2 regions of the Providencia rustigianii genome follow, and region 2 is predicted to be linked to the other one. Evidence: predicted binding sites of a transcription regulator. Region 2 holds the regulator's gene; the other holds the start of a gene.
The links. Region 2 encodes PurR, which represses purine synthesis genes. Its sites were predicted from a motif close to CANGCAAACGTTTGCNTG; they were not measured.
Positions count from the first base shown of each region.

Region 1: the regulator PurR is predicted to act here: its motif matches at 3,551-3,568, upstream of purT (formate-dependent phosphoribosylglycinamide formyltransferase).

Region 1 covers NZ_LR134396.1:2,928,347-2,936,354, forward strand. Annotated here, with positions in the region: gene EL244_RS13440 (GMC family oxidoreductase) at 634-2,241, shown strand; gene purT (formate-dependent phosphoribosylglycinamide formyltransferase) at 2,310-3,488, opposite strand; gene rarD (EamA family transporter RarD) at 3,639-4,565, opposite strand; gene EL244_RS13455 (LacI family DNA-binding transcriptional regulator) at 4,645-5,640, opposite strand; gene EL244_RS13460 (response regulator transcription factor) at 6,104-6,733, shown strand; gene EL244_RS13465 (helix-turn-helix domain-containing protein) at 7,380-8,008, opposite strand, start outside.
Region 2 covers NZ_LR134396.1:1,695,663-1,703,670, reverse strand. Annotated here, with positions in the region: gene slyA (transcriptional regulator SlyA) at 1-378, opposite strand, end outside; gene EL244_RS07865 (DUF1289 domain-containing protein) at 928-1,167, opposite strand; gene gloA (lactoylglutathione lyase) at 1,345-1,752, shown strand; gene rnt (ribonuclease T) at 1,879-2,523, shown strand; gene EL244_RS07850 (Grx4 family monothiol glutaredoxin) at 2,620-2,967, opposite strand; gene sodB (superoxide dismutase [Fe]) at 3,546-4,124, shown strand; gene purR (HTH-type transcriptional repressor PurR) at 4,566-5,591, shown strand; gene punR (DNA-binding transcriptional activator PunR) at 5,603-6,508, opposite strand; gene punC (purine nucleoside transporter PunC) at 6,632-7,858, shown strand.

The sequences.
Region 1 (8,008 bases), 1.2 Mb from region 2:
AAATTGAAAGCCCTGTCTTTGGTTGCTTTCGATAGACAATAAATGACTTTTTAATAGGCAGTGGTTGAGTTGTTTTGTTAGTCAATAATTGAGATCTGCCATAGTGGGTATGGTAAGAAATTACGCTCAATAAAAGGAAAAGTTCTCTTAAGCGGTGACATACAGAATTAAGCGGTTACTTTTTTGCGGTGAATGGTTTTGATGGGGTGATAACGTCTCTAAAAGTGTGCTTAGCATCACAAATAAAAGCCATTTCAATAAGTTAAGTAAATATTAAATTAAAACAAAAGATGTAATTATTGTTAAATAATACAAAAATACACACAACAAATTACCAACGTTAGCGATTAAAGCTAACGTCACTAACCTTTAGATCCATCACGCCCTTTTAAAAGATCCAATAAAAATCACATTAATTTATTAACAAAACTAAAGAGATAAATTAAATCCATAGTTACTTAATATTTTTTCTTAATAAACAATAACAATTAAATTATAAAAATAGTTTCCCTGGAAATTATTTTTGATTCAAATCACACTAACAAAATATTATTAATACATTAACAAACTAAAGGCGCTATTGTTAATAAAATGACTATTTATTGTTACTTTATTGAGTGAGAAAAGCGCTATATGAATGCTGAAAAATATGACTACATTATAGTCGGTGCCGGCTCCGCAGGGTGTGTTCTTGCCGCTCGCCTAATTAAAGAAACCCAATCTCGTGTTTTACTCCTCGAAGCGGGGGGAAGTGATAATCATCTATTTATCCGTATGCCTGCGGGTGTCGCTAAAATTATTGCGCAAAAAAGTTGGCCTTATGAAACTGACCCAGAACCTCACGCCAATAACCGTAAAATGCAAATTGCACAAGGTAAAGTTCTTGGAGGAAGTAGCTCAGTAAATGGCATGATTTATATTCGTGGTCAAAAGCAGGATTACGACAATTGGGCTCAAAATTATGGTTGTGAAGGCTGGAGCTATAAAGATGTGCTGCCATGGTTTAAAAAAGCCGAACGAAATGAAAGCCTAACAGGTGAATACCATGGAACTGAAGGACCCCTTCCCGTTAGCGAGAACCGTTACCGACACCCATTATCCATGGCATTTATTCGTGCGGCCCAAGAACATGGGCTTCCTTATATCAACGACCTCAATGGTGAAAGCCAGCAAGGTACCAGTTTTTACCAGACTACGACACTTAATGGCGAAAGAGCCAGCACCTCAAAAACTTATCTAAAATCCGTGCAAAATAGCGACAAACTCACATTAAAACTGAATACCCAAGTTAATCGCATTATTATCCAAGATGGGCGCGCGGTGGGTATCGCTTATCAAGGGAAAAATGGTCACGAAGTTGAAGCATTTGCTACAGATGAAGTCCTTATCTGTTCTGGTGCAATGGGCTCCGCAAAATTACTCATGCTCTCAGGTATTGGTCCTGAGGAGCACCTTTCAACTCTCGGTATTAATACGCTCGCTAACTTGCCTGTCGGTAAAAATTTCCACGACCACTTGCATATGTCAATTAACGTGACAACCAAACAACCAGTGAGTTTATTTGGTGCAGATCAAGGATTGGCAGCCATAAAGCACGGAGTGGAATGGATGGTATTCCGTAGCGGATTATTGGCCTCTAACGTTCTGGAAGGTGCGGCATTTAAAGATAGTTGCGGTCAAGGCCGCCCTGATGTCCAGATTCATTTTCTACCCATATTAGATAGCTGGGATGATGTTCCCGGGGAACCACTTCCTGCCGCCCATGGTTTTTCACTAAAGGTCGGCTATCTTCAACCAAAATCTCGAGGGGAAATATTACTACGTAGCAAAGATCCCCTTGCACCGTTAAAAATCCATGCTAATTACTTAGCTTCACCCGAAGATATGGAAGGCTGCAAACGTGCCGTAAAATTTGGGTTGGATGTGTTAAATTCCCCATCTTTACAAGCTGTCAGCCAAGACGTTTTAATGCCCCCAGAGCCAGTTCGATATGATGATACTGAGTTAGAAGAGTTTGTGCGTAATTTCTGTAAAACAGTTTATCACCCCGTAGGAACCTGCCGTATGGGAACTGACCCCAAAAATTCAGTCACCGATTTACGCTTACGAGTTCATGGTATTGATAATTTACGTGTGGTGGATTGTTCAGTCATGCCTGAAATCCCAAGCGGCAATACTAATGCGCCAACAATCATGATTGCGGAACGCGCTGCCGCAATGATTATTGAAGATAGAACATAACTATTTTTACTCTAAATAAATTCCCTGCAAAATAGCCAACTCCTGCGGGGAATTTACTGAGGATGCATTTAGCCTTTAACTTGTACGCGAGCAGCGGCTGTTTTTGCCATCGCTAACGCATGTTCAATATTATCCCCAATCGCCAAAGCCACACCTAAACGACGGGTACCCGCAATTTCCGGTTTACCGAATAAGCGCAGTTGGATATCTGAACTTAACGCCTCATTGAGTTCAGAAAAAACCACATTGTGGCTATGTAATTCTGGCAAAATTACCGCTGATGCACTCGCACCATACTGGCGAATCGACCCAATCGGTAATCCTAAGAAAGCTCGAACATGTAGCGCAAATTCAGATAAATTTTGAGAAATTAAAGTAACCATTCCGGTGTCATGGGGGCGAGGAGAAACTTCATTAAAAATGATGTCGTCACCACACACAAATAATTCCACCCCAAATAATCCATATCCCCCAAGTGCGGTCACTATTTTAGCCGCAACGTCTTGTGCCTTTTTCAGTGCGCTTTCGCTCATCACTTGAGGCTGCCAAGATTCACGATAATCGCCTTTTTCTTGACGATGTCCGACAGGAGCGCAGAAATGAATACCATCAACTGCACTCACCGTTAGCAAAGTGATCTCAAAATCAAAGTTCACCATTTTCTCGACAATCACACGTCCTTGCCCTGCTCGCCCGCCTTCTTGCGAATAATTCCATGCGGCTTGCAGCTGTTCATCCGAACGGATCACACTTTGCCCTTTGCCGGATGAGCTCATCACTGGTTTCACAATACATGGGAAACCAATTTCAGTTGCCGCAGCAATAAAATCGTCCTGTGTTTCAACAAAGCGATATTCTGACGTCGGTAACTGTAGCCCCTCTGCCGCTAATCGACGAATACCCTCACGATTCATTGTTAGGTATACCGCATTTGCCGAAGGTACCACTTTTTGCCCTTGCAGCTCTAATTCCACTAATGTTTTCGTTGCAATGGCTTCAATTTCAGGAACAATAAAATCCGGTTTTTCTTGTTCAACTAATTGGCGGATAGCCTCACCATCCAGCATATTAATGGTGTAACTTCGATGAGCAACATGCATGGCTGGCGCATTGTCATAGCGGTCAACAGCAATCACTTCAATTCCTAAACGCTGGCACTCAATGGCCACTTCTTTTCCTAGCTCGCCAGATCCGAGAAGCATTACTTTTGTCGCTGAAGCACAAAGTGCCGTACCTAATTGGCTCATGATAGTGACCTTATATCCCAAGAGGTGAATTTTGGTGTCGTGAAAATCTGGCTGAGATTATATACGCAATCGTTTGCCTTGACCATAATAGAAACATAAAATATGTCCCCTAGACTTTATAAATTAGGGCTAATACATTTAAATTATTGACTAAATTTTAGGAGGGTTATCTCGTCCAGTCACATAAGGTTGCCGCTCATGCCCTTTGGCATAACGCTTATGAATTAACGCTAAGATGCAGAATAATAAACCTATCCAAATCAGTGAAAAACTGACACCTTTCACCCAATCGAACAATTCATTAAATAGGAATACTGCCAGCAAAAATTGGATGGTCGGCTCGATATATTGGGCTAATCCAATGACAGTTAACGTTGTTCGCTTAATAGCAGCTGTAAAAAATAAGAGTGGAATAATAGTGACTGGCGCAGCCAACATATACAGAATTTTAGTTTGCCAATCACCGTTCATAACTGCGCTCATATTATTCGCCGATAGCCACCACGTAATTCCGATCGCCAATGGCAATAACCACAGCGCTTCGATAAATAATGACGTAATAACATCAAAACGGATAAATTTACGGATCAATCCATAAACCGCAAATGCACTGCCCATCACTAACGCTAGCGCAGGTAATTCGCCGTATTGAAAAATTTGATACATCACCCCGGCAAAAATAAACAGCACTGCCATTTTTTCTGAAAATACTAAGCGCTCCCGTAAAAAAATCACGCCGAGTAAAATAGAAAAAAGTGGATTAATAAAATAACCAAGGCTAGCAGCCAGCACTTGACCATGAGTCAATGCATAGGTAAATGCGGTCCAAGAGATCGCCATAATCGAGGAGCTAAATAAACATAATAGAATTGAACGTTTGTCAGCCCAAACCTGCTTCCATAGGGATTTATTTTTGATCGCTAATCGAATGATAAATAAGAAGGGAATAGACCAAATAAGCCGCTGAGCCAACAGCTCCATTGCTTGTGCATCAGGTAACAAACGATAAAATAGTGGGGTGATCCCCCATAATATGTAAGAAAAGATAGCTAAAGCCACCCCTGAACGCAGCAACATAATTTATCCGTACAAAAGTATGATTAAACTCGTATCTATCATACCCCAATAAATGAAATATCCTAGGCTATCGTGCAAACTATACAGAATCACGCTCCAGTAGATTACATGGAATATAATGGCATTCTACATCTTGTTTTTCTTCAATAATATGTAAGGCGGCCTGCTCCCCCAATTGATAATGGGGCAAATCGACCGTCGTTAATGGCGGATAGAATAAATCTCTCACCCCAATCATATTGTCATACCCCAACACGGCGATATCCTCGGGGATCCGTAACCCCCTCCCTAATAAGACTTGATAAGCAAGAAAAGCAATTCGGTCATTACCGCAAATTACCACATCAAAATCAGCACTTTCAGGGGAAAAATGTTGATTAATCAGCGCAACTACATCCCGATAATGTTCATCACCCCATTCAAGGTGATATTGCGTTAATGATTCTAGTGGTAATCCCGCTTGTTTCCATGCCTCTTCCACCGCTTCTCGACGTACTTTTCCCGCAATCGTTTGTTCAGGTAAATACAAGCATAAAGGGCGTCGGTATCCTTTCTCTATCAATCTAGAAACTGCGTGATATTGCCCATTAAAATCGTCAGGAATATATGTCGGAAATTTCCCGTCTTTCGCTACGCAGTTAGCAAGTACCACAGAATGGCTAAATAGTGCGCTCGGAATATCCACTTCCCTTAATCCCATGGTGGTATAAATTATTCCATCAGGACGCTGTGATAATAATTGACGAACAGCTCGGTCATGATCAAGATTAGACGTCATGTTCACCACAAAACTACTCCACCCATATTTTCTGGCGGTATCTTCAATTGACAGGATCATTTCAACTGAAAATGGTGTGGTGGCTGTATCCAGCGCTAAAACCCCTAAGGTAGAAACACGAGAATTTTTTCCGCGAATTTTTCGTGCAGAAAAATCGGGAATATAATTAAGAGCTTCAATTGCCTGCTGAACCTGTTTCAATGTTTCAGGTTTTAGCAGCTCGGGATTGTTAATCGCTCTTGAGACTGTCATCAATGAAACATTAGCAAGTTGTGCTACATCTTTTAAAGAAGCCATTAAGTATATTCACTCACTATTAAGTATAAAATGGAATTTTACCATGATATTAATAAATTTCACGTCTCATAAGCTGTAAACCAATCTAAATTTTTAATTAGGAAATATCATAAAATTACCAATATGGGCTTTTTATGATTACTCTTTTACGATATTATTACTTATCAAAATAACATTTATTTTTATGTTATCGATACACATAATAATAGTGCAACAAGTTTAAATCTCTATCTTGTTACAAAACATTAATCAAATGTTACGTTTTGACACAAACTTTAACCTTTGTTTCTTTTTTATATTAAAATCATGTCTAGGCAAATTTTAATATACTTTATGTTCAGCAATAAATTATAAAGAAGAAAGAACAATTGGAAATATGATTGCCATTTTGCTTGGTAATTATTTTCCAATCTTATTTCATTACGTTAATTTGCATGTCAAATCAGTTAACAGGAGTTTGGTGATGAACAGCACCATTCACGTAATTATAGAAAATGATAATGTCTTTAAGAATAAACTGAAATTAAAGATGGAATCTTTTGATTTTATATTTAAATTTTATAATAACGAAGAGGTATTTATTAGTACTTATACCTATCCGTTAGAAGAAAATGCAACGGACTGTGTTTTGTTATTTTTAAATAATGATATTGCTCGTATTCATAAATTAAAAAATATTACTCATCTTCTAGGAGTTATACCCATTATTGCTATCTCAGAAGAGTCCTCTACGGTACTATGCAGAGACTGTTTTAAAGCAGGTGCATTCGATTTTCACGTGTTCCCATTTAATGACCATGAATTATTGAGTGCAATACAAAGTGCTCATATCTGCTTCTCTGAAGCACATGAAAATCATAAAAAATATGTATTCCTTTCAGATAAATTCGACCGTTTATCAGCTAGAGAGCGTGAAATCATGGACATGATTTTAGACGGTAATACCAGCAGAGAAACCGCGGAGAAATTATCTTTATCACCGAGAACGGTAGAAGTACATCGCTCAAATATTTATACCAAACTAGGAATAAAATCATTACCGCAATTAATCCAAGAGTATGAATATATCAATACCTATTCAGCTAACGCTTAATACTTATTACCCCCTATCTCCACTTATCGGATGGTTTAATTTTAAACCATCCGATTGTCATCTTAAATAAAATAGCCCAATAAATACATCAGTACAAAATATAGACTCCAATCTCATATTCAATATTAGCTTAAATATTCAACCTGAGCCAATCCTCATAATTTAGGTTATAGACCTCGCATCTTCATTTCAAATCGAAGGTGGCAAGATAAATAATCTGCACTATGATTTCATAGGATGAAAATATTTTATATACGAAAATAACTAAATAAATCACTTATTAAAAATGAATAAATTAATAAATTTACTTTAATTAAAAATATAAAACTATATACATTCATAATTCGTGCTACTACTGCTGAGAGTAAAGGGCATTTCTAAAATAAAAATCTATAATAAAAATTAATAAGAAATTCTAAAAAATGAAGACCAAGATCAACATACTTATCTCTATAAATAGACGATAATCCTATCTCTTTTCATTTTTTCTCTTTCGTATAATTCGCCAATAGGCGTGACAAAGCCTTCCTCATTTATCTGAGGAGATAAGCTTAGTCCTTACCGCAAAGGTAGTGTGAATTGCTCGCTTCGAACTTTTTTACTTTTTACCAAAAAATAGTAGAAGCGATTTTTTTATCTAAGGGATCTATAGTTTGTAATCTCGAATATCGATTTGATACTGCTTCAACTTTCGCCATAATGTCGTTCGCCCCATATTGAGGGCTTGGTGCATTTCCTGTATTTTTCCGCCAAACGCTAATGCAGCTTCAATGATCAGGGCCTTCTCTACATCATGAATATTCAAGTTATTGAACAAAGTATGTTCTTCAGATTTATCTGATAATTTCTGCCAATAAAAGTAACTCTTGAGCTTCTCACTAATTTCCCGTCCCAAAGAACAGGTAAGTGCCAATAATAAATTGCTCTTGATCTGACTTGCTGTAATCATCACAACGGCTAACAAGCGACTTTCATCATAAATAAGCGCCGAATAGTAAAACTCCCCCTGTAGCTCTATTGGTTGCGAAGATTGCGCACCTTGCCCCATTTTTGCTAAGAATAGCTCTGAGGCCTTTTCGAGCATTCCTTGCTGATTATTGGACCATAAAACACACCCATAACTATTTAGTAATAACGCCCCAGCATTAAGATCACTGATCGGCTTTAAACCATCAATGATAGTGGTGCTTGCAAGTTGAGTTAATAGATCGAGACTAATAGTGCATGAGGATTTTTCGGTAAGCTGTGCGAGCTTAGGGATAGTGAAGTCAATCG
Region 2 (8,008 bases):
TAATTGACTGAGCTCATCATGACTAATATTACTCAAAATTTCAGTACGCGTATTATTAATCACTTGATCGACCGTTTTGATAAAAGGCTCTGATTCCTCTGTCAGTTTAATTCTTTTCGCTCTCCTATCATTGGCACAAATATGACGTGAAATTAAGCGTTTTTCTTCGAGTTGGTCTAGGGTTCTAACCAAAGATGGCTGCTCGATACCAATAGCTTTTGCCAACTGAATTTGCGATTGCTCCGGTGGTAGCTGACTAATATTATGCAACGTTACCCAGTGAGTTTGCGTTAATTTAAGCGGCTTTAAACGATGATCAATTAATGCCCGCCACATACGAACTACACGAGATAATTCAGTTCCGATTTGAGATTCCAATTTACCCTCCTTTATATAATTATAATGACTAAAAAATATACCAAACACATATTATTTTTTAAATTATATATTAATTTCCTTTTATATTGACAACATTTTATTGACCATTTACCTATCAAATACCTATATATAGTGATAATCAATGGCTTATTTGGTGACATCAAACCTGATTATTAATCATGTTTTTATAAAAAACAATTCAATTTATTAATAAGATAACCTATCAATTATCTTATTAATAAGAATAGCCTTACTCTGCTTTCAAATCTATCTATTTTAACCCTTATAGTAATTACGACTAACAATAAAAAAAGCAATGGCAAATAAATTGTTTAAAAACAAAAGAATATAGTTACTCTTAAAGTTATATTTTTTACAAGGGGTTCAGAATAATACCATCACTAATTTTTATAAATAAAATTTAATTGAAAGATAACTTATGAAATAAATTTAATCTAATATAATTAAATGTGAATCTTTTCAACAATCGATTGATTGAATTATTAATATTAAAGCATATAGATAAAAATAATTACATACCGTAATAAATTAGAAAAGTGACTGTTGCAGATCAATTATTTCTTCTTGTATCACTTTTTTGCTATTTGCTCTTAGTAACCGTTGACGGCATAAGCGAATCACATGACGTTTTTGAGCATTAGTCAATTGTAACCACCCAAATCTTTCATCCCGAGTCCTATAGCAACCTCGGCAGTAACCCTGCTCATTGGTTTGACATATCCCGCGGCAAGGGCTAGGAATCTCAAAAAATTCAAGTTGTTCTGCCATAGTTAATCCCTCCCCACAATCAAAGTCATAAATATATGATATACTCCCCAAAAATGAATATAACCATTAATTGAATAAAAAATAAACTGTAATCGCTGTATTTAGTAATATACCCACGTTATATTAATAGATAAATCGATTCGGCATTATGATGTGAAAATTTATAGGGAGAATTTTATGCGCTTACTTCATACCATGTTACGTGTGACTGATATGCAACGTTCCATTGATTTTTATACCGACGTTTTGGGTATGCGTCTATTACGTACGAGTGAAAATCCTGAATATAAATACTCTCTTGCTTTTGTGGGTTATAGCGATGAAAGCGAAGGTGCAGTGATTGAACTAACTTATAACTGGGGTGTTACTGAATACGAAATGGGTAATGCTTATGGACATATTGCACTCGGTGTAGACGATGTTGCAAAGACCTGTAATGATATTCGCCAAGCTGGTGGAAAAATCACTCGAGAAGCAGGTCCAGTAAAAGGTGGCTCTACTGTGATTGCCTTTGTGGAAGACCCTGATGGGTATAAAATTGAATTAATTGAAAATAAAAGTGCAAGTAAAGGGTTAGGTCACTAATCAACTCAATTGTTTAAAATTTAGGTGGCTTTCATGTCCACCTAAATTTTCTATTGTATTTAGCGACAAAAATATATTCCCTTTGGCATAATAAAAGCCAACCAGAAACCGTAAACTGAAAGTCAAATGTCTGAAAAAAATAATCCTAACTCACTGGTAAATCGCTTCCGAGGTTACTACCCTGTCGTTATTGATGTTGAAACTGGTGGCTTTAATCCTAAAACGGACGGTCTATTAGAAATAGCGGCAATTACTTTGAAAATGGATAATGAAGGTTGGTTATCTATTGATGAGACTTTACATTTTCATGTGGAGCCTTTTGAGGGCGCTAACCTAGAGCCTGCCGCGCTTGCATTCACGGGCATTGACCCAACAAATCCATTACGCGGTGCAGTCAGTGAATATGATGCTTTGCATGCCATATTTAAAACGATCCGCAAAGGGATGAAAAATACTGACTGTAATCGCGCCATAATGGTGGCCCATAACGCTAATTTTGACCATAGCTTTGTGATGAATGCAGCAGAGCGTTCTGGTTTAAAACGTAATCCTTTCCACCCTTTTGCCACTTTCGATACAGCCGCATTAAGTGGCTTAGTTTTTGGGCAAACTATTTTGGCTAAAGCCTGTGTTACCGCAGGAATTCCTTTTGATGGAAAACAAGCTCATGGCGCATTATATGATACCAATCGGACTGCGCTCCTGTTCTGCGAACTCGTGAATAAATGGAAGAAGCTCGGTGGTTGGCCCCTCCCCGCAGAATCCGAATAGTGTAAGTAACTACATAAAAAAACCGTATTAGACTTTAAAATACTAATACGGTTTTTATTACTTGATGTAATTTTAACAAATTACAACAGCAGTAAATTATTCAGAGGCCGCGTCATCCGCAGAACGATATTTATCCGCAGTTTCCTTAATTAGCGTTTGTAACTCGCCACGCTGGAACATCTCAACAATAATATCGCATCCACCAACTAATTCACCATCGACCCATAGTTGTGGGAATGTTGGCCAATTGGCGTATTTTGGTAACTCTGCACGGATATCTGGATTCTGTAAAATATCAACGTAAGCAAAACGCTCACCACAAGAAGATAGAGCTTGCACTGCTTGAGCAGAAAAGCCACAGCTTGGCAGCTTTGGCGAGCCTTTCATATATAATAAAATTGGATTTTCTTTAACTTGGCGCTCAATTTTTTCAATTGTTGTCATTTCTAATTCCTAAAGCATGGGTGCTGATTTTGTAGTCAATTAGCAGTATTACCCGCCTCTTTATATACCGAAATCATTAACTGGAATGACTTCTCGGCACTGTTAAAACATCGTAAACAGCTCAGTGATAGTTTCATACAATATGCCAGTTTTGTAAGGTGATTACTATAGCACTCCTACTTGCTTCACTCAAAAGGTGAAAAGCTGCGTACATTGGTTCTCTTTTGCAAATGTCTATTTTACTGCGCTGTTTTTACAGTGTAATTATGGTTGTTGTTTGTTAATATATTAGCAAATTAATAACACTGAATGCTTTTCCATACTCAATAAAAGCTAAAAGTGGAGAGGTTGCCGAGATAAAACTTGAATATACCCAACAAAAACTTAGTCATTAATAGCATCATGGGATAGGCTTTTTATTCTTAAAAGTTGTATCCTATGATAATAATTAAATGATATATCAAACAGCATAATACGACGTTAACGTTTTAGCTGTAATAATAGAAGTAAGAACAATTTCAGCTCATTTTACGAGCAAACACCCTAAATATTGAATAAAAGCAATCAAGGAGTACGCAATGTCTTTTGAATTACCAGCTCTACCGTATGCTAAAGATGCTTTAGAACCTCATATCTCTGCAGAGACCTTAGAATATCACTACGGTAAACACCATAATACTTATGTTGTTAACCTGAACAACCTAATCAAAGGGACTAAATTTGAAGGTTTGTCTTTAGAAGAAATCATTAAAACTTCTGAGGCTGGTGTATTCAATAACGCCGCTCAAGTTTGGAACCACACTTTTTATTGGCACTGCTTAGCCCCTAATGCAGGTGGCGAACCTACTGGCAAAGTTGCAGAAGCAATCAATAAAGCATTCGGTTCTTTTGCTCAGTTCAAAGAGCAATTCACAGATGCTGCTATTAAAAATTTTGGCGCAGGTTGGACTTGGTTAGTTAAAAAATCTGATGGTAGTCTAGCTATCGTTAATACATCTAACGCAGCAACACCAATTTCTGGTGATGATAAACCTATTTTGACTGTTGATATCTGGGAACATGCTTACTATATCGACTACCGTAACGCACGTCCAAAATACTTAGAAAACTTCTGGGCGCTGGTTAACTGGAAATTTGTTGAAGAAAATCTGGCTTAATTGTAGTTCAGATCTAAAATGATTAAGGGCGAGTATCATACTCGCCCTTAATTGTTTTTCACCTTCAATGGTGGTGAAAAAAGAAATCAAAAAATATGTACGGCAAAAAGAATAATTACAACTAAAGAGCCCATTGCCGCCATTAATCCATATTTAAAATCTGTATCCATGAGTTCCTCTCATTTAAAGTAAAGAAGTTGAAGTAATATTAACCATGCCAATACAACGGTTAATTTAGTATACATCCACAAAAATGCAAAACCAGTGCTTATGTCACATGTTATAACATCAATTATTTCTTTCGTTTTTGCGCTAGATCAGACAAAATCGATAACAAATCGCTAAATTATTGCTTGTAAAGGGTCAATGCATCAATATGCAGGTAATTATTTAACTAGAATTCTTTTAGAGACCAAGTCTGGTCAGGAGTTTTTTCTTCCCATGGCAACGATTAAAGATGTGGCGAAGCGTGCTGGCGTCTCCACCACAACCGTCTCCCATGTTATCAACAAGACGCGTTTTGTCGCTGATGATACAAAGACAGCCGTTTGGGCTGCCATCAAAGAGCTTAATTATTCACCAAGTGCGGTTGCCCGTAGTTTAAAAGTCAACCATACAAAGTCTATTGGCTTACTGGCAACATCAAGTGAAGCGCCCTATTTTGCTGAAGTTATTGAGTCGGTAGAAAATAGTTGCTATGAAAAAGGCTATACCCTAATTTTATGTAACTCCCATAGTAATTTAGGTAAACAAAAAGCCTATCTGCAAATGTTAGCGCAAAAGCGTGTTGATGGCTTATTGGTGATGTGTTCCGAATACCCTGACACTCTTATCAGTATGCTGGAAGACTATCGCAATATCCCCATGGTCGTAATGGATTGGGGTACATCTCGAGGCGACTTTACAGATAGTATTATTGATAACTCTTTCCATGGTGGTTATCTTGCTGGGCGTTACTTAATTGATCGAGGTCATCGTGACATTGGAGTGATCCCTGGCTCCCTTGAAAGAAACACCGGTATAGGGCGGCTTACTGGCTTTAAAAAGGCCATGGAAGAAGCCAAGGTTACCCTAAGAGATGAATGGATCGTTCAAGGGGATTTCGAACCAGAATCCGGCTATAAAGCCATGATGCAAATTTTAAGTAATAAGCATCGCCCTACTGCCGTCTTCTGTGGTGGGGATATTATGGCGATGGGAGCCATCTGCGCTGCTGATGAAATGGGCTTGCGCGTCCCTCAGGATATTTCCATTATTGGTTATGATAATGTGCGTAATGCTCGTTATTTTACCCCTGCATTGACTACCATCCATCAGCCTAAAGAGCGTTTAGGGCAGATGGCATTTACGATGTTGCTCGACCGTATTGTTAATAAACGCGAAGATGCACAGACGATTGAAGTTCATCCTCGCTTAGTTGAGCGTCGCTCTGTCGCGGATGGTCCATTTATTGATTATCGTCGATAAGGATGTCTTATTCAGGACGATAACCATTCAGCGTTGAGGGTTTCACTATCGCCAAGATAATCCAGTAACCAACTCAACGCTGGAGAAGGATTATTCTCTACCCAAGTTAAACAACAAGGGCTCGATGGAAATGGTTGTGATAGCTTTAACTCCACCAACTTCCCTTGTTCACATAATGGTGCTGCACGGTGTTCCGGTACCATTCCAACGCAAAGACCATTCATCAAACAAGTTAATCCACTCTCCCAGTATGGCACCACTAAGCGCCGCTGGTTATCCAGTGCCCATGTATCTCTTTTAGGTAAACTACGTGATGTATCCTCTAAACATAAGCTAGGATATTGACGCATTTGGTCATCAGAAAGCTTGTTTTCAATTTGAGCTAAGGGATGATCAGGACTAGCAACACAGCGCCAAGACATAAATCCCATATCACGAAAACTGTAACGCTCACCAATTGGAGACGCGCGTGTAGCACCGATAGCCACATCCACACGCCCATCAGCTAAGGCATCCCATACCCCATTAAAAACCTCAGGGTGAATAAATAATTCGATGTCAGGAAAATGTCGATAAAAATCCAAGATCAATTGCTCTGTTCGCTGTGGTTTAACAATACAATCCACAGCAATACTGAATTGCCCACGCCAGCCATTTGCCACTTGCTGACACATATGGCGGGTATCAGTCATTTTTTTGATAACTGATCGTCCTTCCTTGATAAAGATAACACCCGCTTCAGTGAGCACAACATCACGATGGCGTCGTTCAAATAGAGGTACAGCAAGCCACTCCTCAATTTGCTTTACAGTATAACTGATTGCAGAAGGCACACGATGCAGCTCTTCGGCGGCACCGCTAAAACTTCCCGTTCGAGCAACAGCATCAATTACTTCAAGTGCATGCGCTGACCACATACGCGTTCCTTTCAAAATATTTGATAACAGAGTCCAAATATTACCGTTTCACAATGTAAAAAAACAGCCTATACAATAAGATAATCGTTAACATTATTTCAAATATTAATTAAGTAAAATACTATGACCAATACTGCGACAAAAAACTCTTCCGGTTTTCTGATTTACCTTGCAGGGTTAAGCATGCTAGGTTTTTTGGCCATCGATATGTATCTGCCTGCCTTTGGTGCTATGCAAACATCCCTGAATACAACTGAAGGTGCTATCAGCGCTTCACTCAGTATTTTTTTAGCTGGTTTTGCTTTTGCTCAACTAGTGTGGGGGCCCCTTTCAGATAAATTAGGTCGTAAGCCAATTCTGATCGCTGGATTATCACTATTTATTATTAGTTGCCTCGGAATGTTGTGGGTTACAGATGCAACTCAATTGTTAATACTGCGCTTTTTACAGGCTGTCGGTGTATGTTCGGCTGCAGTACTCTGGCAAGCATTAGTTATTGATCGCTATGATGAAGCAGATACTCAAAAAGTCTTTGCTTCAATTATGCCTCTTGTTGCTCTGTCTCCGGCTTTAGCGCCACTATTGGGTGCTTGGGTATTAGAGCATAAGGATTGGGAGTTTATTTTTGTTGTTCTTATGATGGTTGGCGTTCTGTTGCTTCTTCCGACTTTATTTTTAAAGAAAATCACGCCAAAAACAGTTTTAGAAGAAAAATCTTCATCAGATAAAATTTCTTTTTCAAAATTAATGAGTTCCCGTATCTTTAGTGGAAACGTGCTGATTTATGCTTCTTGTAGCGCAGGTTTTTTTGCATGGTTAACTGGCTCACCATTTATCTTACGTGATATGGGCTTTAACCCTGCTGATATCGGCTTAAGCTACATCCCGCAAACTCTGGCATTTATTGTCGGTGGATACGGTTGCCGCTTTGTTTTGATAAAAGTGCGAGCTGAGCTGTTATTCCCGTTATTATTAATTGGTTATGCTATTAGTATGTCCGTACTGTTTATCATGGCACTGTATAGCCAACCAACATTAACCTTAATTCTAATTCCATTCTGCTTTATGGCAGCGATGAATGGAGCATCCTATCCCATTGCAGTTTCGAAAGCACTGAATGCATTCCCAACAGCCAGTGGCAAAGCTGCCGCCTTACAGAATGCATTGCAACTCGGTTTGTGCTTCTTAGCTAGCTTGCTTGTCTCTGCTCTTGCTTTCAACCCATTACTCGCAACAACTGGCGTTATGGCGTTTACTATTATTCCGATGATTCTTGGTTATTGGATGCAACGTTGTGCCGTAAAGTCGAATAATGAGGTAAAGCGTGCTGAGTACCAGCATAATTCCTAATTATTTCAACTAGCCACGACTTAGCCACATCACACTTCAATAAGCGATGTGGCTTTTTTATCTTCAATTAGTTACGAATAATTTATAGGGTTAATTTTATATTCAAAACAGGCTATCATAAAATCATTCAATGATGAATTTTTGAGAACC